2 linked regions of the Marinomonas mediterranea MMB-1 genome follow. The protein of the gene in region 2 interacts with the protein of the main gene of each other region in a pairwise test. Links are inferred from orthologs where the notes say so. Each region holds a gene or a part of one and is shown on either strand. Other genes may lie near its edges. The genes, in order: recR and recO.

Evidence for each region.
Region 1: the proteins of recO (region 2) and recR interact in binary tests that used the Escherichia coli proteins (3 or more experiments, as listed by UniProt). The link is inferred for Marinomonas mediterranea MMB-1 from one-to-one orthologs.

The regions. Positions count from the first base shown.
Region 1 is NC_015276.1:2,575,830-2,587,271, forward strand. What follows is about bases 4,705-7,492. They hold recR (recombination mediator RecR), read right to left. Parts: upstream 6,502-7,492; coding sequence 5,908-6,501; downstream 4,705-5,907. Other genes in these bases: MARME_RS11785 (YcgL domain-containing protein), read right to left, coding at 4,705-4,740; rnd (ribonuclease D), read right to left, coding at 4,755-5,906; MARME_RS11800 (YbaB/EbfC family nucleoid-associated protein), read right to left, coding at 6,511-6,837; dnaX (DNA polymerase III subunit gamma/tau), read right to left, coding at 6,853-7,492. Outside these bases: MARME_RS11755 (penicillin-binding protein activator), read left to right, coding at 1-135; MARME_RS11760 (YraN family protein), read left to right, coding at 92-484; MARME_RS11765 (SIS domain-containing protein), read left to right, coding at 489-1,082; MARME_RS11770 (class II glutamine amidotransferase), read right to left, coding at 1,177-1,959; MARME_RS11775 (VWA domain-containing protein), read right to left, coding at 1,952-3,859; MARME_RS11780 (YcgN family cysteine cluster protein), read right to left, coding at 3,971-4,450; more of MARME_RS11785, read right to left, coding at 4,450-4,704; more of dnaX, read right to left, coding at 7,493-9,303; MARME_RS11810 (LysR substrate-binding domain-containing protein), read right to left, coding at 9,686-10,612; MARME_RS11815 (CoA-acylating methylmalonate-semialdehyde dehydrogenase), read right to left, coding at 10,861-11,442. UniProt on the Escherichia coli protein: May play a role in DNA repair. It seems to be involved in an RecBC-independent recombinational process of DNA repair. It may act with RecF and RecO.
Region 2 is NC_015276.1:1,242,801-1,254,337, forward strand. What follows is about bases 8,655-11,537. They hold recO (DNA repair protein RecO), read left to right. Parts: upstream 8,655-9,671; coding sequence 9,672-10,403; downstream 10,404-11,537. Other genes in these bases: era (GTPase Era), read left to right, coding at 8,655-9,651; acpS (holo-ACP synthase), read left to right, coding at 10,442-10,825; MARME_RS05650 (response regulator), read right to left, coding at 10,806-11,537. Also shown: MARME_RS05595 (PepSY-associated TM helix domain-containing protein), read right to left, coding at 1-736; MARME_RS22055 (hypothetical protein), read right to left, coding at 1,017-1,367; MARME_RS05600 (energy-coupling factor ABC transporter permease), read left to right, coding at 1,926-2,600; MARME_RS05605 (hypothetical protein), read left to right, coding at 2,853-3,197; MARME_RS05610 (TraB/GumN family protein), read right to left, coding at 3,209-4,111; MARME_RS05615 (riboflavin synthase), read left to right, coding at 4,322-4,951; lepA (translation elongation factor 4), read left to right, coding at 5,255-7,057; lepB (signal peptidase I), read left to right, coding at 7,115-7,942; rnc (ribonuclease III), read left to right, coding at 7,956-8,639; more of era, read left to right, coding at 8,632-8,654. UniProt on the Escherichia coli protein: Involved in DNA repair and RecF pathway recombination.

The sequences.
Region 1 (11,442 bases), 1.3 Mb from region 2 along the record:
TCAGCGAAAACAGGCATTATCACATTGGATGAGCAAGGTGTTTTTCACCGTCGTCCAAATATTGTCACCTACAGAAAAGGGAAAATCGTAGATGCTCAAACTGCTTTCAAGTTTCAAGGAGAAGAAACTCAGTAAAAAGCACTCCACAAGTGGTAAAGTGGCAGAGCACTTAGCTGCCGAGTTTCTGGAACGCAATGGCTTAACCGTCATAGACAGAAATTTTCATAGCCGCTATGGTGAGATAGACATTATTTGCAAGGAAGGCGAAGTGGTCGTTTTTGTTGAAGTAAAATTCAGGAAAAACCACACTCGGGGTAAGGCCGTTGAAAGCATCACCCCGTCGAAACTTTCAAAGATACTGTTAACCGCGCAATATTGGATCAAGCGACATAAACATGAGCACAGTCCAGTACGTTTTGACGCCGTTACGTTCGACAAAATTATAGATGAAACAAGTTTAAACTGGCTTAAGGCAATCATTTAGTAGTATGGATCTTCAAGAAGCAATTTACACTCAATTCGCACAGAGCTTTGAAGCACAACAGCAAGCTCTTGAGAGCTTACCTCCTTATATAGAACATGCTGCTAAAGTGCTATTTGGCAGCATTGCTTCAGGTGGTAAAGTCATTTGTATCGGCAACGGCACCAGCGCCCATTTGTCGCAGTACTTTAGCACGCTCCTATCCGATCGAATGGACAGGGAGCGCCCAGGACTGCCAGCATTTTCGCTGAACGCTGATGCACCTACGATCTTATCGATCACGCATAATGACAGTTATCACGATGTGTTTTCCAAGCAGATTACAGCGCTTGGGAACCCTGGAGATGTGCTGTTTGTTATTGCGAACAAAGGAAATACGTCTCCGATTATTCAAGCGATTCAAGCAGCTCACGAGCGTAAGATCGCAATTATTGCTTTGACCACCCCTGATGCGAAGAATGTTTCGTCTTTAACCTCTCGGGATGATACTGAAATTAAGATCAATCTAACCGGAACAGCGCGAGTACAGGAATGCCAAATTACGGTTATTCATACTTTGGTTGATTTGCTGGAGAGACAGTTATTCGGCTACGAAGACTAAAGGACATGAATCATAAAAGGCGTTTTTGAGTCATAAAAAACGCCTTTTGTTTAAACTAGACGGGCGCGTTTAAACAAAGCGAATAGATCGAACATTAGACAGTATTTCGCTTAAACACCACTTCTCCGGCATTGAATACACACAACCCCCCTTCTTCCATCTGATTCCAGACTTCGTCTTCCGTAAGGGGTTGCGTCGCGATGACCGTTACGACGTCTTTGTCGGTTGTGACTTCTTTAAAGTCTACGCTGACGTCCTCATCGGACAACGTCGCTTTCTTAAAGGGCGCCCTGCGTGTTATCCAATGAAGCTTTGTTGTGCAGTAACAAAAAAGAGAATCACCATCAGACAGCATCATGTTAAACACACCCTTTTGCTTGAGGCCGCTGGTAAGCTCATACAAAAAGCTGGATAACACCTCTAAGCTCGGGCGCTGATCTCCATAACGAGCGGCCAGCCGCCCCAAGATCCAACAAAACGCTCGTTCGGAATCCGTCGAGCCAATCGGATGATAGTGGTCTAACGCGAGCTTATCTGACCCTTCAAGTTGCCCATTATGCGCATACACCCAGGTTTCACCCCATAACATACGACTAAAAGGATGCGTATTAGGCAGGCAAACGTTACCAACGTTGGCTTGTCTGATATGGCTAATAACGATGTCACATTTTAAAGACGTTTGACTCATGACTTCCGCCATATCGGAATCCGCACTGGGCCTAGGATCATGAATCGACCACACCTGACGGTCGCGATACATGGCCATTCCCCATCCGTCCTTATGCGGGCCAGTGCGACCACCTCTTGCTCTCAAACCCGAAAAGCTAAAACATATATCGGTTGGCACATTGGCACTCATGCCCAATAACTCACACATCGTCTTCTACTTCAATCTCTTCTGTATTTTGCTTATTACGTTTAATACGGCGGTAAACAAAGTAACCTCCGCCAATCAGTATGACAGCCAACAAGTTCAACCCGCCATACAATAACCAATCTCCCATACCAAACGTCGCGACTTCTTCTGGCGGTGTTTCAGGCAATGAGTCTGCGACTTCTGGTTCTGCGTTAGCGTCCGTTTCAGCCGCTTCAGTAACGTCAGGTTCAGTTTCGACGTCTTCTTCTGCCACGATGGTAATTTGTGGTGCTACAACAACTGGCATAACCTCTCTATTTGTCGTCGCTAAAGCGGTGAGCGCCTCTGTTGAAAGCACTTGATCGCCTTTTGAAAGCGTTACGTCACCCGCTGCTTTACGTTCAACAGTCCAAGGCTCGGATTCGTACTCAAAACGTATACCCGTTTGCGTAATACCAATCAGTTTCGCTTTAGCCCTAATCACGCTTTCAGGGTCGATGGGGAACACTTTCTCCCAATATCCTTGACCAACGAACGGCATTTCTTGCACTTCCGTCGTTCCGTTTTTATAAGCCAACTCAAGCTTAACGTTACTGCGAAGCGTGTTTAATCGTAAATTCGTTGGTGTCGCACTAAAAGCAACGAAATTCTCCCCTCTATTCGCCGACTCGAACTTAATCGCTGGGAAGACTGAAAAATACTGTGTTAATTTACGGGTGAAGGTTTGTCCATCAACCTTGCTCGCTATCGAGTAGTTGCCTTCAGTTGTCAGTTTTTCAACCTTGTTTTTAAACTGACTCGCAGCCTGAATCATTGGCTGTTTTTCTAAAATTTGACGACTGTCGCCCGTGATTAACGATAACTCTTGAGTAACGTCCATAAGATCCAATACTTTCGGATCTTTAATTAGGTTATTACTTTCAAACAATCCCACCGTTGAAAAAACAGGCTCATTAACAAAAACAACGGGCGAGATCTTTGTTGCTTGCGCATTCAAAGACGTAATGATGCGAATCGAGCTTCTCTCGATATCAACATTTTTGATTTCCCAAGTCCCGCTTTCTGGTGAGGTAATCGTAACCAACGTGTAATAAGGCGTACGTGACACTGCAACCGACCCATTTGACACAAGCGGAACATTCACAGCATTGGGCTTCAATAACTGAGGCGTAACGTTTGAGCTTTCATGAAAAACTAGCAGCGTGACCTCATCTATCGATGGATCGATAAAGAACGTATTCCCTTCAAATGGTAACTCTTCAGCTGGATCTGCTTGAGCAAAAATACGATCAAACGTATCTAACAACTCTTCTGGTGATGCCACTTCCGTATGAGAAGCATTGGTCTTCACCGCAAGCTGCTTAAGCATGTCTTCATCTGTATAGCCCGTCATTGAGACAGTGTGCAAATGAATACCGCGCTTTTCCAACGCTTCCGTTAACGTCGTCATAATCCTACGACGAGAGGCTTCGTTAACGTCTTTGTCCAGACTCACGTCCACCATACCATCCGTCACCAATATCCAATGACGGTCAAAACCATCGCTTAGTGAGGGTGTATCAGGTGTTTTTAGAAGCAGTTCAATAATGGATTCTAGATCGGTTTTGAGGTCTTGCGTGACATAGTTGTCAACGTAACTGGCGAGCTTTGCTTTGGTTTCTTTATTGATTGGCGCTTCCGGTAGAAGTACACGAGGCTCTTCTCCGAATAGCCAAACGCCTAACGTGGCATGCTCTTCAGGCGCGAGATTGGATATCAGTTTTAGCGCTTCGGATGTAAGCTTATCAGGGTCACTAATAACCATACTGCCTGACGCGTCAACAATAATACGAAATTGTGTGTCAGCAAACGCTTTGGGAAATACAATAGAACATACGAGAAGTAATGCTCCACATAACAAAGATTGCATTCTAAGAATCACTCTCTACTCCTTGCGTATGAGGCTTTCACTACAATATAGCGAAAGCTTCTCCCATTGGGTTATTAGGTTAGTGTATCTGAGTTAACGCTTTTCTCGCATGATGCCACGAATTTAAAAAGGATCGTAGGATTCAGGCATACCATGAACCCAGCGAATAATATGAGTATCCCAGTCTTCCTCGTCCACTTTGGATTCGCTTACCGCGTAATGAGAGACTTTTAGCCCTTGGCGTTGCATTTCTTTATCGTCGCCAACAACCAACGGGTGCCAGTTCGGCAAGTCGCCCGTCTCTGACAGCACACGATAGCTGCATGTATCAGGCAACCAGTGGAATTCTGGAATGTCTTCTACCTTCAGCGTCAAACACGATTCCACTAGCAGCTCTCTTGTCTCGTACACTTTGCACTGGCATTTAGCAATATCAAGCTGATGACACGACAAATCCGTGTAATACACCTCATCTGTCTCATCGTCTTGCAGCTTTTGAAGACAGCACTTGCCACATCCGTCACAAATAGATTCCCATTGATCTGATTCCATGTCCTCAAGCGTGGTTGTCTTCCAAAAGGGTTCGTAACGCTTAGCAATCATTAATAAGCCGCCTCCGTTGGCGTCTTATATAGATCCAGCAAATAGTCATCGCGAACTGGCGGCAACTGTAGATAAAAACCTTGCTCTTGAATTGCTTTCATTACTGCACTCGCATCAGCACGTGCCAACTTGCTCTCTTCTGTGAGAAGCATCGTCATTGCACTGATGCCTTTGCCAAAGCGCTCCATCAAAGCTTCTGGTATTTCCGTCAATCCTTTTGACTTTTCGACATATAAATACATTTCGTCTTTTTTTGAAGAACGAAATATTTCGATGATTATTCTGCTCATATTTAATTCACTAATCAGTTAGAGGATTGCTCACCAAAATTGCTCAAAATTGGCTCAATTATCGTGTCTTTACGCCACCCTACCATCGCTGGATTTGACCAATCCAATTCACCACCCTCATATAAGTGGCGGACGATGGGGTCTAACAATTTCCGTTTCATGACCGCTTCTGGCGCAACACCCAACTCTTCGGAACGCTTTCTTATATAACTCTTGATGGATTTTGACAGCTCACCAGCCTGCGATGGTAAGGGCATCGGTAGCATGAGTTGATATTCATCTTCCGATAGCGACTTAATCACTTTTACTTTCTCTAAAATAGTATCGCCATACAATCGGTGCTGCTTACCCGTCAGATCTTCGGTTTTAGAGATCGCTTTGTGGTGATCTGGCATAAATTTAGCGATGGCCCACAAGCTGCGATCTTTGAGCACCTGCCCCTTGGGCACATCCTCTGATTTTGCTTGTTCTTCACGCCATATAAACAACATTCGAAGCAAGGTTAAACTCTTTGGACTCAGTCTCCACGCCGCTTTAACATTGCTCCAGTTCTGCTCTGGATCGCCGTTTTGCATGTATTGCCACTTTAACGTGTCGCAATCTTCAAGCGCCCAATCCAACATATTTTTCTTTTGTAGCATTTCAATCTGTTGAGGGTACACCTTCGCCAAATAAACCACATCTAAAGCCGCGTAACGTTTTTGCGCCTCCGTCAAAGGACGCACGGTCCAATCAGAACGCGTTTCGTCTTTTGCGACTTCAATACTGAGATACGCTTGTATTAACTTAACGTAACTGACCGACCATTGGCCGTTTGCGTACGCCTCACCTATCTGAGTATCGTAAAAAGGCGTTGGCAATACGCCAAGAAGACGATCAAACACATCAAGGTCTTCAGAACAGGCATGGAATACCTTCATAACATCAAGGTTAACCATTAAGTCTTTTAATGGCGCCCATTCGGTAATGGTTTGAGGGTCAATTAATACCGCTTTTTCGCCTTCACTTATTTGTATTAACCCCGTTATCGGATAATACGTTGTGCGGCGTAAAAACTCGGTATCAACGGCAATGACATTCAGAGTAGACCAGTACTCACACCAAGAGGCCAACTCGGCGTCGGTCTCCACCCAAACAATGTCATAACTCTGATCTACTATTGTCATACTAAAGTTTCTTTCGCCCTTTCAACGCCAGTGCCAATGTATTGCCATCGACATATTCCAGCTCACCACCCATTGGCACTCCCTGAGCAAGGCGGCTTAGTTCAATATTTAATGGTTTCAGCAACTCAGAGATGTAGTGGCTCGTTGCTTCACCTTCTATTGTTGAGTTCGTCGCTATAATGACTTCCTCAACGTCCGTGTTACGGACTAAATTTTCCAGTCGATCTAAACCAAGCTCTTCAGGCCCTATCCCATCTATTGGAGACAAGTGACCTAATAAAACAAAATATCGACCATCGAATGAGCCAGCATTTTCCATTGCGATAACATCTGCTGGCGTTTCGACAATACACAACCTAGTGCCATCGCGTGCTTGATCCAGACAGATAGAGCATTCTGTATCTTCGGTCAATGTTCGACAGGTTGCGCAGCGCCCGACTTTGTCCAGCGCGTCGCGAAGTGCATTGGCTAATCTATCTGCTCCTTGACTGTCGCGCTCTAACAAATAGAGCGCCATTTTTTGAGCAGATTTAGGGCCTACTCCGGGTAGGCACCTAAGCGATTCCATCAGTTCTTTGATAAGAGGACTAAACAAAGTCGTATCCTAGAACGGCATTTTGAAGCCTGGTGGAAGAGACATGCCTTCCGTCGCTGCGTCCATTTTTGCTTTCTGAGTCGATTCAATATTACGTACTGCGTCGTTTAGTGCAGCAGCAACCAAATCTTCCAACATCTCTTTATCGTCTTCCATCAAAGAATCATCGATAGAAACACGTTTAACATCGTGACGACCTGTCATAACAACCTTAACAAGACCAGCACCCGCCTGACCTTCTACTTCCATGTTTGCCATTTCGTCTTGGGCCTTTTGGATGTTCTCCTGCATTTTCTGCGCTTGACGCATCATGTTGCCCATTCCACCTTTAAACATAGTGTTTTTCTCCAATTAAGCTTTTACTTTTACTGTGTCGTAGATTAATTGCCCCCCAAAGGCATTGCTTATTGCTTGCACGACGGGGTGGCTGTTTAAATGATTTATTGCAGCTTGGAGCGCTTCTGCTCGTTTACTCGCAGCAAATTCTTCCGCTGTTACACCTTCTACCTCTTCCACCGTATCAATGATGAGCGGCACGGGCATATTAAAAAAGTCAGACAGAGAAGATTGTATTTGTTCGTATCGACTTTGATTGAGCATGTGCCCGTATTCCAACGGCACTTGCAAACGCAATCCTTGTTCCGATGCCGAAATCAAAGAGGAATTCATTGCAATATTGTACACCAATCCAGTCAGTGGCAACCTTGGTGCAATCAACCACCAAATTTGCATCGTCGTCTCACTAAAGTGAGCAATAGACGGTAGTGGCATTCCAAGCGCAGGTTGCGTGACTGAATCCACTTTGGATGTTTTTTGCTGACTGTTTTGTTCCGCCGATGCGCTTTCTTCTTGATCAGCGTTATGCGAGTCGGAGACACCAATATTATCGACCAAATCGGCCGCTGGATTAAACGGATCAACCGTTTCAGCAATGGCACGTTCTTCCGCTTCGTCTTCATCCTCGTCATCGGGCTCTTCGACAGGAGCCTGTGACAAAAGCTCACTCACTTCTCGCATTCGAGCCGCGCCATCATGCTCTTTCACAGAGTCTGTGGCATTTACCGCCGCAGACGCGTTATCGGAGACTGCTGGGACGTCTTCAGTATATGTATGTTCTTCTTGAGGTGCTGGAATATTTGACTCAGCGTGCGCAGATTCATTTAGTGAAGGCGCGCTTTCGGTTGCGACATCAACCTGTGCCGACGCGACACTTTCTTCCCACGGTGGCGTATCTTGATGATCAAGCTCTTTATTTTCTGCGATGCGCTCTTCTACAACGCTTTTTTCCGCCACATTTCTTTGTAGGCGTTTTTCTTTTTCGACTTCGTTTTCTACTTCTTCCGCCACGTCAGCTTTAATCGCTACGGCAGCCGTTTCGTTAGCAATGCTGATTTTACTCGCGGTCGTTTCATAGCTAGGCGCAGCATCTGTGCTAACAACCACTTCAGCGCTATCAACTGGCTGTTGAGTCGAAACGGTATTAGCTAACGTAGAATCATTTGGTTGCGCTTCCGGCTTTTTTGGCGGAACCGCTCCTGTGTTTATCTCATCACCGTACTGACTCACCGACGAGTCAGTAGACTCCATTGACGCGGTAGGCTGTGATGCAGACTCTGGTGCAGACACGGATGGCTCTGAAACAGGCGATGTAGACGAAGCTGGTGAAGAGGATACTGAGACAGTTGGTGGCGTATCGTGACTGACTGTCATACCCAATTGCGGCCTAAAGGCAATCATACGCAACATCAACATTTCAAAACCGGCTTTGGGACTGTGAGCCAAATGAAGATCTCGACGCCCTACCATTAGGCTTTGGTACATTACCTGAACATCTTCCGGCATGACGGTTCTAGCAATGTGCTGGATTCGTTCTAAATCCCCGAGTTGATCTACAAGCACACCAGGCACCTGCTGTTCAACCGCGACGCGATGCAAGGTATCGAGTAAAGACGCGCAAATCGCCGCAAAATCAGGTTGATAGTCAGCCAGTTCATTGATCTTTTGTAACGTCAGTGCGGCATTTCTGTCAGCAACGACTTCCAACAACGAAATAATCTGACTTTGATTCACCAGACCAAGCATGGACGTTACGCCTGTCTCGGTAATCTGGCCGTCACCAAATGCGATCGCTTGATCCGTCAAACTCAACGCATCTCGCATACTTCCGTTTGCAGCCTGACCAATTTGCCAGAGAGCGGCTTGATCATAACCGACGTTTTCGGCATTCAACACAGTGTGCAAATAATCAACGACCCGCTGGGCTGACATGTTTTTAAGATTAAACTGCAAACAGCGAGATAAGATAGTAACAGGCAGTTTTTGAGGGTCTGTCGTCGCCAGCAGAAACTTAACGTGTTCGGGTGGCTCTTCCAGCGTTTTCAAAAGCGCATTGAAAGAGTGCGTCGACAACATGTGTACCTCATCGATCAGGTACACTTTAAATCGGCCTCTTGTTGGCGCGTATTGTACGTTTTCAAGCAACTCACGCGTATCTTCAACTTTGGTACGAGAGGCCGCATCGACTTCGATCAAATCAACAAATCGACCCTCAGCAATTTCAGTACAGCTAGAACAAGTGCCGCAAGGCTCCGGAGAGATGCCATTCGTCTCACAATTTAAACTTTTCGCAAAAATGCGGGCGATGGTTGTTTTACCTACTCCGCGAGTTCCAGTGAACAAATAGGCGTGATGCAAACGCTGTTGACGCAATGCATTGACCAATGCCTGCAAGACGTGATCTTGCCCTGCCATTTCGAGGAAGGTTTGCGGGCGCCACTTACGTGCCAGTACTTGATAGCTCATGATGCCTTAGAAGAAATACAACAAAAATCGTATTGTACGGGACATGCCAACATTTCGAAACTATTCATTTAACGCTCGGTAAAAGTTTTTGGCGAAAAAAGTATAAAATTCAAAGTTCTGAGCCAAAACCTAAATCCACAACCACTTACGATCAGGACACAAAAAACCTGTATAAAAAGCCTTGCTGGCGCCCCAAATAATCAAAAGTATCTTTAGCGATTTTAACAAAGAGCATCGCACTTAAGAATAGAATTCAGAGCATAGATACGACAACGTTCATCAAGATAACGAGAGGAAAAGAACAAATTATATTGCCAATGAACTGTTTAAGCCTCAGTAGGTAAAAGCCAAAAATCTGCTGGCTTTTACCTATCATTTTGCTTTATATCAATTTTTGAGCTTTCTGTTTTTGTGATTCATCCAGAATCCACTGCTTAAAAACTTCTGCACCTGGGCTAAGATATTGATGCGTTGGGTAGGTTAAGAAAAAGGCTTCCGAAGTCTCAAGTGTTTTTTCAAAAGGTGCAATAAGAGTACCATTTTCAATCATGTCTTTTACAACAGATGTACGACCTAAAGCAAAACCTTGGCCTAGTTTTGCCATTTCTAATGCGGAAATTAACGTATCAAATTGAATACCCTTACCATTGTCTGTGTAATCTGTACTCGTTTGGTTCAACCAGTACCCCCACCCCTCTTTGTAACCGAGTACATGTAACAACGTATGATTGGGTAGTACTTCTTCTAGTGAGGGTAGCATTTGTTCTGATGTCGTCTGAACATATTCCCTTAAAAGATCGGGACTGCAGACAGGAAACAGTTCGTCCCAAGTTAAACGCTCAGCTTTTACGTCAGGCCATACTCCCTGACCGTAACGAATGCCTAAGTCGGTGTCCTTTTGCTTTTCCTCTTGCCAAATATTGCTTGTGAAGCGAATTTTTACATCCGGATGTTGCTCATAAAACAACGGCAATTTGGGTGCTAACCAAGTAGTAAAAAAGACTAAGCTAACTCTGATTGTAACCTGCCGACTCTGACCTTGGCCGAATAATTCATCGGTGACAGCAGTAAGTCTTTCAACGGAATCATGGATGGCAGGCATATAAGCCATACCCGCATCGGTTAATGCCAACCCTCGCGGCAATCGTTTAAAAAGAGTTGTACCGAGTTGCGACTCTAGACTTTTGACCTGTTGACTAATTGCAGCTTGTGTAAGGTTGAGTTCATTAGCAGCTTGAGTGAAATTGAGGTGGCGTGCAGAAGCTTCAAAGGAGCGTAGCCAGTTAAGTGGTGGCAGTCTTTTCTTCATGTTTGTAATCTCAACATATATTCCAATGTTTGCTATTAAATGGTGTGTCAAAACTTCATATTTCAGTAAACATAAGCTGAAGTTGAACTTAATAGACTTTTTATGGCCATGTATTACATATATTTATTTTTATAATTTTTTAACCATTATATTTATAATTTACAATTCACATAAAATAAAGCCATAACCCTTAATAAGGGCTATGGCTTTCAGAGGCTAACATTTTTGCTGTCCTTAGCTAAACTCTTTTACTTCATAGTAGGCATTGAGAACTCAACGCCTTCACGAATACCAGCAGAAGGCCAACGCTGAGTCACAGTTTTACGTTTAGTGTAGAAACGAACTGCATCAGGACCGTAAGCATGCAGATCACCAAATAATGAACGCTTCCACCCACCAAAGCTATGGTAAGCAACAGGTACAGGTAATGGTACGTTGATACCAACCATACCCACTTGGATATTGTCAGAGAAGTAACGAGCAGCTTCACCGTCACGTGTAAAGATACAAGTACCGTTACCGTATTCGTGAGCATCAATAAGATCCATCGCTTCTTGCATCGTTTGAACACGAACAACTTGAAGAACAGGACCAAAGATCTCTTCTTTGTAACTTGTCATATCAGTGTTTACATTGTCGATCAACGTTGCACCAACAAAGAAACCATCTTCATAGCCTTCAACTTTCGCATTACGCCCATCAACAACAATGGTTGAACCTTGCTGCTCAGCACTGTCGATGTAACCAATAACTTTTTCTTGGTGAGCCTTAGTGATTACTGGTCCAAAGTCATTGTTTGCATCAGAGTATGGACCAACGTTTAGGCCTTG
Region 2 (11,537 bases):
CGTTTAGATCAGTGTGAGTGAGTGTCGATGAGACACTCGATGCGCTTTTTTCCATGGGAAAAGAACTCCAAGACTGTGTCAGCTTTTTCCCCCAAACGTCGGTCCACGCTAAACCTGAAATACAGAAAAAAACCAGAAGTAATGCAATCCAAACACCCGTAACAGAATGCAGCTCCTTCCAAAAGCCTCTGCCTTTTTTGGATTGAATCTTAAGTCCGTTGAGAAGTGTGTTTTTACCCGTTGGCCACCAAAGGTATATACCACTAATGATAAGAAGGATTGTGAAGCTGACTGCAATTTCAATCATCCAGTCCCCAGTTAACCCCATCATAAAGGTACCGTGTGTATCGTCTGCCCAAGCATACAGTGAGTGTGTGATGCTTAGGTCTCCCAGTACTTTACCTTTATAGGGATCAACGAATACGGAGAGCGCTTCGCCGTCTTTGATGACTTGAAAGCGGGTTGCTTCGTTTGTGTCTTTAGGGAGGTAGAAACGTTTTACCCAGCTATCAGGGTAAGCGGATTGCACCAACAGTTTTTGATCCTCGAATGAGATGGAAGTACTTGCATTACTTTCTACATAATAGAGGTCTTGATTTTGCCAGCGTTCGATAAAGGGAGAATACAACATAATCAGACCCGTGATTGCGAGCATGATCAAGAAGGGAACCGAGTATAAGCCAGCATAAAAGTGCCAGCGCCACATAGACATATAGAAGGACTTTGTCGTTTTCATAATTTGCCAAAAATAAGATTAAAAGTGTACTGAGCCATAGAAACCTAATGGGTAGGATCCTCGGGGCACATTGGGGCCTGCTAATTGAAAAAATACAGTTAGCAAGCTTAAGCATTTAATTAGGTATTGATGGAGGAAAGTCACTGCCCGCGTGTGGCCATGAAAACGGCTATGGCAATTAGCTTCAACGGCCATTCGTTCCTATGAAAAATAGATTTCCATAAAAACGATTTCCATGAAGAAAACAACTGCGACATTGCATGTCGGACGAGTGATGTTCCTAGGCGCTTATGGTCGGCGGAGCTCGAGCGAAGTAAGGGCGTCGTGCCTTGTTTTGTGGAAGAGATAAGGGGTCTGAAAAGTAATTGACCGACGAATATGAGACAACGGGTACGAAGACGGATTGGAGTGTGTTTAAGGCAAATTGAACACAAACACAGCCTTTGCCTGTATGGTTAGATTGGATCTGAGGCGTATCTGCCCCAGTTTGATCGTAGACCGTAATCGTTTGGACGCCGAGCACCGTACACAGCTGTATTTGGCGTGCACCCGACTCACCCACACCATTGATAAAAGGTATGGCGAAGTAGGCTAACCAAGAGATGAGTACGAGTGGGTAGAATTGACGCATTAAGACCAAAGTTGTTAATACAAAGTTTTAAAATAGTGGCGCTGTAACGATAAAACGATGCGAACTATACCTAAGGTGACTGCGATGGTTCAAATACAAATATAAATATAAGGTGGGATAAGGCGGGCAGTAGAGCATCGCTCGAAAGGCTGTAATTTTTTGCATGTTTTCAGTGAATGAATTTCATGACTCAAGTATCTAAATGATTCATGCTCAAATTGTATATTAAGATACAATTCCGGTTCATTCTAAATCGATGAGGTGTTCTGAGAAGACTAAAAGTCTGTTCTTCGCAGAATGAAAAGGGAAGAACGTGAGCTCAATGCAATGAGTGATCCGTTCACTGCCCCCGCAACGGTAAGTACCATATGGAAGTTAGCAAGAAGGCGACCACTGAGCCAATCACAGACGTTGATTTGTTTGGGAAGGTGGCCGACTTAAGGTGTTATTTATTTCGCCTTAGTAGGCAATTCGATTGTCAATGCTGTACTGAGTCCGGAGACCTGCCTTATCACTCATTCATTAAGTCTTACGGGGCGTAAGATAGGAGAAAATTGTATGCATATTGAACCGGGTTTGGTTAACGAAGCGAAAATCGTATTAAGTTACGCGACGGCAGTTGGCGCGTTCGGGTATTTAGGTAAAGAAGCTTGGCTTTCGATAAAAGAGCGTGGTGCAGTATCGGTTGCTGCTCGTTCGCTGTTAGCCACGTTACTTGTATTCTGCTTTTTTGAAGTGCTGCCGCATCAAGCGGTGGGGGCTTCTGAGGTTCACTTAATTTTAGGCTCAACACTGTTTTTAATATTAGGCTCTGTGCCAGCTGCTATTGGTTTGGCAATGGGCTTGTTGATACAAGGTGTATTCTTCGCTCAGTTTGACCTTCCCCAATATGGGATGAATGTCACTACCTTGCTTGTGCCATTATTTGCAATGGCGGCGATCTCCAGTAAAGTCATTAATCGAGAGACTGCTTATGTCGACATTAAGTACGCACAAGCGTTGCGACTTTCGTTGACTTATCAAGGCGGAATCATTGCTTGGGTGGCATTTTGGGCATTTTATGGTCAAGGCTTTGGTGTTGGGAATTTGTCTTCGGTAGCAAGTTTCAGCGTTGCGTATTTATCCGTTGTACTGATTGAGCCAGTTGTCGATTTGGCGATTTTAGCCGCAGCGAAAACAGCGTCTAAATTTAAAGACTCATCGTTACTGAACACTCGACTGTTTAACGCGTAGAGGTTTTAATGCTTAGACATCCAGCCTCAAATAAGCCTGTTTAGCTTAATTACATGGATCTTGAGCAGCGGTTGGAGCTGTTCAAGATCCATGTATTCCTCATTTCACCATAGGAAATTTAGTGTTTTCTATGGTATTCAACTCTAAATTTGCTCTATATCAAGTCTGACTCAGGTTGGCGCACGTACTTCTTGTTATCCATGTGAATTAGTCTAAAACTAAAGCATCATTTGATAAAAGAGGAGGTTGGAAATGTCAGATCTTGTGGAAAATGCCAGACGACAAACCATTCGTTCTATTAAAAACGAGCTTAAAAAGTGGCGATCTGAATTGAGTGAGCAAACTGAAGAGCGTTTAGTCCTAGAACACTATTTTGACCTTCGAAGTGATATCCCCTTTTTGGCTCCCATTGTCAAAGATGAACAGCATCCTATGGCAAGCGGCATTGAGTCATTACTCGAATCTTTTAGAAATGTATTGGCTTATTCATATCGGCTTGGCGGCCTTAATGTTTCGTTGGTGTCCTATCAAAGGAAGCTCATGAGTGTGGTTCTTGAAGCTCGACAGAATTTTAAAGAATCGCTATCTACTCTCTGAGAACAGAGGGCCTAGTTCCTTTGAATATAGAACCCTTTCTGTGTAAGGAGCTGTATAACGCTGTTTGGGCCGCTAAGGTGCAGCGCTCCCACAACGACGAAGGTGGTGGTTGGCAGGGTGTTCGGCTGATTAAGGTAGATGCCAATGATGTCTGCCATATGCTGGTTTCTGTCGTCCAGTAGGGAGGTCATCATGGGCGCTACACTGGGAGTCTTTTCAACGTCGCTGTAAACAAACTGGTACAACTCATCATCTTTTCCTCCGCGCCACAGACTCGTCATCGTTGGTAAATACGACTCATCGTGCAAATCATCTAGACTTATGGTTAAGGCGGCAAGCTGTGCGTCAAAGGGGACATCCGCGATGGCGGATATTTGATCATTTAGCGATTCTAATTCTAAGATCGGCATATTTTGAGCTTTCGCTTGAGTCAAAAAGTAGTTGTCTACCCCAAAAGCGACGTCGTAGCCTGACTCTTTGATTTGGTATTGTGTCAGATTCTCGATCAACATCCAGGGTCTTGTTTTTAGCAGCCTTGTATACGGTGTATTCGTTAGCGCACTGATTTCTTTTAATTGAGCTAGGTGTTTTGTAGATAAAAACTGATCCAAGCTGCGGCCTTCTTTTAGCCACATTTTTGATTGAACGAGCTGTTGAGCTTCGTAAGGATCTATTTCGTTTGGGTCCAATTCAACAGCAAGGCGTTGCGATTGTTTAAATGCGTTGAGTAAATTAGGTGGCAGCGGGTAAAAATCCTTAGACAAAGCGTGAATGGAACCCGCAATAAATACCGTATTTCGCTGGTATTGAGCTTTCCACAAAAAAGCTTTGTACTCTGCCGAAAACGCAGAAAAACTGAAAAAGCATAGGTTTAATAAAGCCATTAGCTTGAAAATAGAGTGCATCGAACGCATTAAACTATCCATGATCCTGACTTGTATTATTTTGGGAGGTTTGAATACCACTTCCCAATTAAGATAGAGGTTATCCCCGAAGGTTGTGGATAACCCTATTGGTGACTCATTAATAACTCTCTACAAGCTAGATAGGACGTGCGTTTTAGGGGGGATGATTATTTCTTCCCCACACGTCGATTAACTTGTAATAATAATCTGGAGCTAAACATGTTTACTGGTATTGTTCAAGGGGTTGCGACGGTTCTTGCAAGTAAAAGCAACGGTCGAAATAAAAAATTGGACATTCATTTTCCGGGTGGATCCATGCTCAATCAGCAGTTGGGCGCCAGTGTTGCAGTTAATGGGGTCTGTTTAACGGTTGCAGAGATTCAGCAAAACGTTTTGTCTTTTGATGTTATTGATACGACATTGGCATTGACGAACATTGGCGAGCTTGAGTCGAAGGATTTAGTCAACTTTGAGCGGGCGGCGCGAATGGGAGACGAGATTGGCGGACATGTTATGTCGGGTCATATTTTGACAACGGTCATAGTGTCTAACGTAGAAAAGATCGAAGAAAGCGTACACATTCGTTTTGCCGTTGCACAAGATGACATTGATGCTCGTCGTTATTTGTTCGATAAAGGCTATGTCGGCTTGAATGGTTCTAGTCTCACGATATCGGCTATCGGTGATGATTGGATAGAGGTTTCACTTATACCCGAAACGTTGCGCTTAACAACCTTTGGAGCCTTGCAAAAAGGTGATCGCGTGAACCTTGAAGTTGATGCGCACACTCAGTCTACTGTTGATACAGTCGAGCGCGTGTTAAAGCAGCGGGGCATTGTTTTACCCTAAATATATTTAAAAGTAAGGTGTCAATTCTTATATCAGGCGAGCCCACGGAGAACCAAGTCGCGTCGTTGGAAATTTCTTATGTCTCTCTTACGTTCATCGAATGAAGGGTTCGCCTTAAATAAATGGTTTATCTATGTGATTTTGGGTAGAATGCTCGCCAAATTCTGTCTTGAGCCTGTTAATAAGTCTTTTCTTTCGTGATGCGGTTAGTTAGCACTGTGGAGAACTGAGAGGCTTTATTAACAGGTATTCTTCTATGGACAGACGTCCAAAAGTTTAAAGTTTATTTCGTGTGAGTAAAACGTGTCGTCAGAAAATTTAAAGCACATACGCAATTTCTCGATAATTGCACACATTGATCATGGTAAGTCTACCTTAGCAGATCGATTCATTCAGAACTGTGAGGGTCTTAGTGAACGTGAGATGGAAGCTCAAGTGTTGGACTCAATGGACATTGAGCGTGAGCGTGGCATTACGATTAAAGCGCAAAGTGTGACGCTGGATTACCATGCAAAAGACGGTAATACCTATCAATTGAACTTTATCGATACGCCGGGGCACGTCGACTTCTCATATGAAGTGTCCCGCTCTCTCGCAGCATGTGAAGGTGCTCTGCTCGTTGTGGACGCCGCTCAAGGTGTCGAAGCGCAATCCGTTGCCAATTGCTATACCGCCATTGAGCAAGGTCTAGAAGTAATGCCAGTCCTTAATAAGATTGACTTACCTCAGGCTGAGCCAGAAAGAGTATGCGGTGAAATTGAAGAAATTATTGGTATTGATGCCATGGATGCCGTGACGTGTTCTGCAAAAACAGGCATGGGCGTTGATGATGTTCTTGAGCGTTTGGTTGCAACCGTACCCCCACCAGAGGGTGATACTGAAGCGCCATTGCAGGCTTTGATTATCGATTCTTGGTTTGATAACTACCTAGGGGTTGTTTCCTTGGTTCGTATTAAACAAGGGACGCTGAGTAAGAAAGACAAGATCTTCATCAAGTCGACCAAGCAAACCTTCCCAGTCGATAATGTTGGAATATTCACACCAAAGCGCAAAGAAACAGGTGTATTGAGGGCTGGTGAAGTTGGCTATGTTGTCGCGGGTATTAAAGATATACATGGTGCTCCTGTTGGTGACACCATTACTCATATCGCGACACAAAACGTTGAGCAGTTAGACGGCTTTCAAAAGGTAAAACCTCAAGTGTACGCTGGTCTATTCCCGGTTAGTTCAGATGACTATGAAGATTTCCGTGTCGCACTTGAAAAGCTAACTCTGAACGATGCTTCGTTATTTTTTGAGCCAGAGTCATCTGATGCGCTTGGTTTTGGTTTCCGTTGTGGCTTCCTTGGTATGCTGCATATGGAGATTATTCAGGAGCGTTTAGAGCGTGAATATGATCTAGACCTTATTACTACTGCGCCAACCGTAATTTATGAAATTGAACTTGCAGATGGCACTGTGGTCAATGTAGACAGTCCGTCAAAAATGCCGGATCCAGGTTCTATTCGAGAAATGCGTGAGCCAATTGTTGAGGCGAATATTCTTGTTCCGCAAGATTATTTAGGTTCAGTCATTACATTATGTGTTGAAAAGCGTGGCATACAGAAAGACATGCAATACGTAGGGAGTCAGGTTCAGTTGCGCTATCACTTGCCTATGAACGAGGTTGTGATGGACTTCTTTGACCGACTTAAGTCGGCGAGTCGCGGTTTCGCTTCTCTAGACTACGGTTTCCATCACTTTGAGTCTGCGCCGCTTTGTCGTTTAGATATATTAATCAATGGCGATCGAGTCGATGCACTGGCGTTGATCATGCACAAAGATAACGTTCAATACAAAGGACGTGCTCTATGTGAAAAAATGAAAGAATTGATTCCGCGTCAGATGTTTGACGTTGCCATTCAAGGTGCGGTAGGTGCAAAAGTGATTGCGCGTACGACCGTAAAAGCATTGCGTAAGAATGTAACGGCGAAATGTTACGGTGGTGACGTGAGTCGTAAGAAAAAGCTTCTTCAGAAACAAAAAGAAGGTAAGAAGCGTATGAAGCAGGTTGGTAACGTTGAAGTTCCACAGTCTGCCTTCTTAGCGGCTCTAAAAGTAGATTAGTGTACTATGTCTTTATTAGAGAGCTTGATTTGATCAAGCTCTAGTTGGAGAAGTTTAATGGCATTTGATTTTGAGTTGATACTAGCAGCTGCTTTTATCATTACTGGCATTGCATGGGGAATTGATCGTGTTGTTTACCACCCCAAACGTAAGCAATTGTTGGTTGAAATGGACCCAGAAGCGGTTGCGAACCTAGATTCAAATGCAAAGCTAAGACTTGCAGACACACCTAAGGTGTTGTTGGAAGTTAAATCCTACTTTGTTATCGTCGCGGTGATCTTTGGTTTGCGCTCTTTTGTTATCGAGCCTTTCCAAATTCCCTCAGGATCCATGTTGCCGACGTTAAAAATTGGCGACTTTATTCTCGTAAATAAGTTTGAATACGGTGTGCGTTTACCGGTTTTAAATACTACGATTATTCCTACTAATGAACCAAAACGTGGTGATGTGGTTGTCTTTAAATACCCTGTTGATCCAAGCTTAAACTTTATAAAACGTTTAGTTGGATTGCCTGGTGATAAAATTAGCTACCACAATAAGCGCTTAATGATTAATGGTAAGTTAGTGGATCAAAGTTTGCTTGAAGAATTGCCATACTCGTTTAATCCAAATAAAGAGCCAGTAAAACTCTTTGATGAAAATTTGGATGGGGTTAATCACGCTACCTATAACAGTTACCGCTGGGACAAACGTCTAGAAGGTGATTGGGTCGTACCTGAAGGTCACTACTTTATGATGGGCGACAATCGGGATAATAGTTCGGACAGTCGTGTATGGGGCTTTGTTCCGGAAGAAAACCTGAAAGGTCGAGCTTTTTATGTATGGATGCATTGGAGTTCGTGGTTCAGTATCCCGAGCTTTAAAAATAACGGTTTAATAAAATAATTTTGGAGACATTTTGAGTTCACTGTATCAAAAGCTTTGTCGGCGCATAGGCTACTTTTTCGCTGATTTGGGCTTGCTAGAACTGGCATTAACGCATCGCAGTTATGGCGGAAAGAACAACGAACGCTTAGAGTTTTTAGGTGATTCGATATTAAATTACGTTATTGCGGAAGACCTTTTTCACCGCTTCCCAAAAGCAAAGGAAGGAGAGTTAAGTCGACTACGAGCCTCTTTGGTGAAGGGAGATACTCTTGCTGAGCTAGCTCGTGAATTTCAGTTGGGCGACTTTTTGAAATTGGGTGCGGGCGAGCTTAAAAGTGGTGGATTTAGACGAGACTCCATTTTGGCGGATACGGTTGAAGGTATTATTGGTGCCATGTATCTGGATGCTGGAATGGACACCTGTAAGAATCAGATACTAGAGTGGTATAAAACGCGTTTGGATGCGACTTCTCTTAATGTGGTTACGAAAGATGCGAAAACTCGATTGCAGGAGTACTTGCAAGCTCGAAAGCATGGCTTACCTCAATACGAAGTGGTAAACATCGATGGAGAGCCGCACGATCAAACTTTCTTTGTTCATTGTCATATTGAAATTTTTGATCAAGCAGTCGAAGGCAAAGGAAACAGTCGTAGAATAGCCGAGCAAAATGCAGCGGCTGAGGCACTAAGTCAATTGGAAAAACCAAATGCATAATGAAGACTCGTTTCAAGAAAATGATAACCAAGAAGACCTAGTCCAAGATAGCGCAGCTCAAGAACACGCTGAGTATGAAGGCGTTTCTGGGGAAAACAGTGGCCAAGAAGAGGATTATCAAGAAATCACTCATTGTGGTTTTGTTGCGATTGTGGGTCGTCCAAATGTGGGTAAGTCGACGTTGATGAACCACATTCTAGGGCAGAAGCTTTCAATTACATCTCGTAAACCTCAGACGACACGCGATCAAATTTTAGGTGTTAAAACGGAAGGCTCGATCCAAACGATTTATGTTGATACACCTGGGTTGCATTTAGGTCAACAGAAAGCCATTAACCGCTTTATGAATAAAACGGCGACTGCCGCTCTGAAAGATGTTGATGTGGTTCTATTTGTCATTGATGCTGAGCGTTGGACTGATGAAGATGAGTCTGTATTGCAAAAAGTGCAGTACGCTCAATGTCCCGTTGTGTTGGTGGTTAACAAGGTAGATAACCTTGATGAGAAAGATGAGCTTTTACCTAAGCTAGCGGCGTTGTCTGAAAAAATGGAATTTGCTCAGATTGTGCCTATTTCAGCGTTACGAAACAAAAACTTAGATCGCCTGGAAAATCTCGTAGAAAGCTACATTCCTGAAGGTACTCAGTACTACCCAGAAGATCAGATTACGAACAGAAGCTCTCGCTTTTTGGCTGCGGAGATTGTGCGAGAGAAGATCACTCGACAGCTCGGTCAGGAAGTACCTTATGAGGTTGCTGTTCAAATTGAAGAATTCGTTTACGAGGAAAATGCCATTCACATCAGTGCGCTGATATTAGTTGAGCGTAACGGCCAGAAGCGAATTTTGATCGGCGATAAAGGCGAAAAAATTAAGCTGATTGGACGCGAAGCTCGCATCGATATGGAAAACCTATTTCAGCACAAGGTTATGCTGAATACTTGGGTTAAAGTACGTTCTGGTTGGTCTGATGACGAACGAGCACTAGCAAGTCTTGGTTACCAAGACAGCTAGTGGTTGTGACGAGGTAGAATATGGTTGCTCGTGGATATGTGATACATACTCGCACATTCCAAGAGAATAAGGTCTTAATAGACATATTGACAGCAGAGGCGGGGCTCCTACGTACCGTTCTCCGAGTTAGTAAAAAAGAGGCTCAGGTGCTACCTGGGCCTTTTTTGCGTTATGAGCTTGAGGTAAGTGGTCGAGGAGAGCTGAAAACCCTTAAATCGATTGAGGGGGTTGGAGCCGCGTTTCGCTTTGAGGGGTTGTACCTGTATAGCGCAATGTATATTCACGAAATTCTTGAAAAGGTGGTGCCATTGAATTTACCACTTGAAAATTTATTTGCTCTATACGAATGGTTGATCAATGGTTTTAATGATCAATTGCCCATTGCCCCCGTGCTTCGCCGATTTGAAGCTGGGTTGTTCGATGAAGTTGGGATGAGCATTAATATGGGGTCTACAGCGACAGGACAACTCTTGTCGCCTCAACAAGTGTATCAGTTCATTCCGAGGTTTGGCCTTAAACCGTATCATGGGGAGCAGCTCAAAAGAGTGCCTAGTTTGTTTGTAAGGGGAGACCTTGCTGCGGCTTATGCCAGTGGCGATTGGGCGAACCGAAAAGTACTTGATATGGCAAAAGTGCTCCACCGAGAGTGGCTTGTTTATTTACTTAATGGTCGTGATTTACAGGCGAGAAAGTTGTTGCCTAGTCATGAATACAGCGGCGAAAAAATTGGCTTGGTACCTTTATTTCGGTAATCTGAGTTCTTCATTACATACGGTAGATGTTTTTATAAATGATTATTGGTATTGGTACTGACATTGTTGAAATTGCTCGTATCAGGGACTCTTATGATCGCCTCGGTGATCGGTTTGCTAAACGAATTCTGACAGACAGTGAATTTGAACGTTTGAAGAGCTTTGAAAGTGATGCGATCGCATCTGCATTTTTAGCGAAACGTTTTGCCGCAAAAGAAGCGGCAGTAAAGGCATTAGGAACTGGAATTGGTCGTGGTGTGAGCTTTCAGCATTTTAATGTAAAGAATCTAGAGTCTGGTCAGCCGATCTTAGAGGTGAATGATGAGATTTGTGCTCGTTTTGATCAAGCGATCACTTGGCACCTAAGTCTGACAGACGAGCGAGAGTACGCACAAGCGTTTGTTATTCTTGAGGCCACTTAATGAGCGGGGCTATATCAATTAACGCATCGATACTGTCTGTAAAGTCTTCAAGTACGCCTTCCACGTCATCAAATTGAAGTTCTTTCAAATGCGTTTCTAGAAAACCAGCGTGTTTGGATAGCTCGATTGCACCAGTGTATTTGGAGCCGCCGTGCAATCTATGTACAACGTGGATTAACTTGGCGAGATCTTTTTCTTCAAAGTGATGTAAAATAAGTTTTTTGTCGGCCTCAAGTGTGTTGAGCAACATATCAAACATATCTTTTGCAATTACACTTTTGCCGTTGGCTATGCTTAGCGCTTTGTCTATATCGAACAAAGCCACGACTTTTTCATCGGCTAGATCTTGGTAGCTCTTTTTCGATTGGCACCATTGAGTAATGGTTTCCAACAGAATGTCTTCATTTACAGGCTTGGTTAGGTAAGCGTTCATGCCGCTCGACACAATTTGTTTTTGTTCTGAGCCAAGTGCATGTGCGGTTAAGGCGACGATAGGAGTGTGGACGTAGTTGGTTAGTTTTCGAAGGCGCTGAGTCGCTTCCATACCATCCATTTCTGGCATTTGTATGTCCATTAAAATCAAGTCGTATTGCGTTTCCTTCGCCATTTCAATCGCTTGCTTACCACTGTAGGCTAAATCAACTTGAAGGCCGTGAGGTTCTAGCCAGTGACCCAGAAGCTGCAAGTTAATTTGCGTGTCATCGACAGCCAA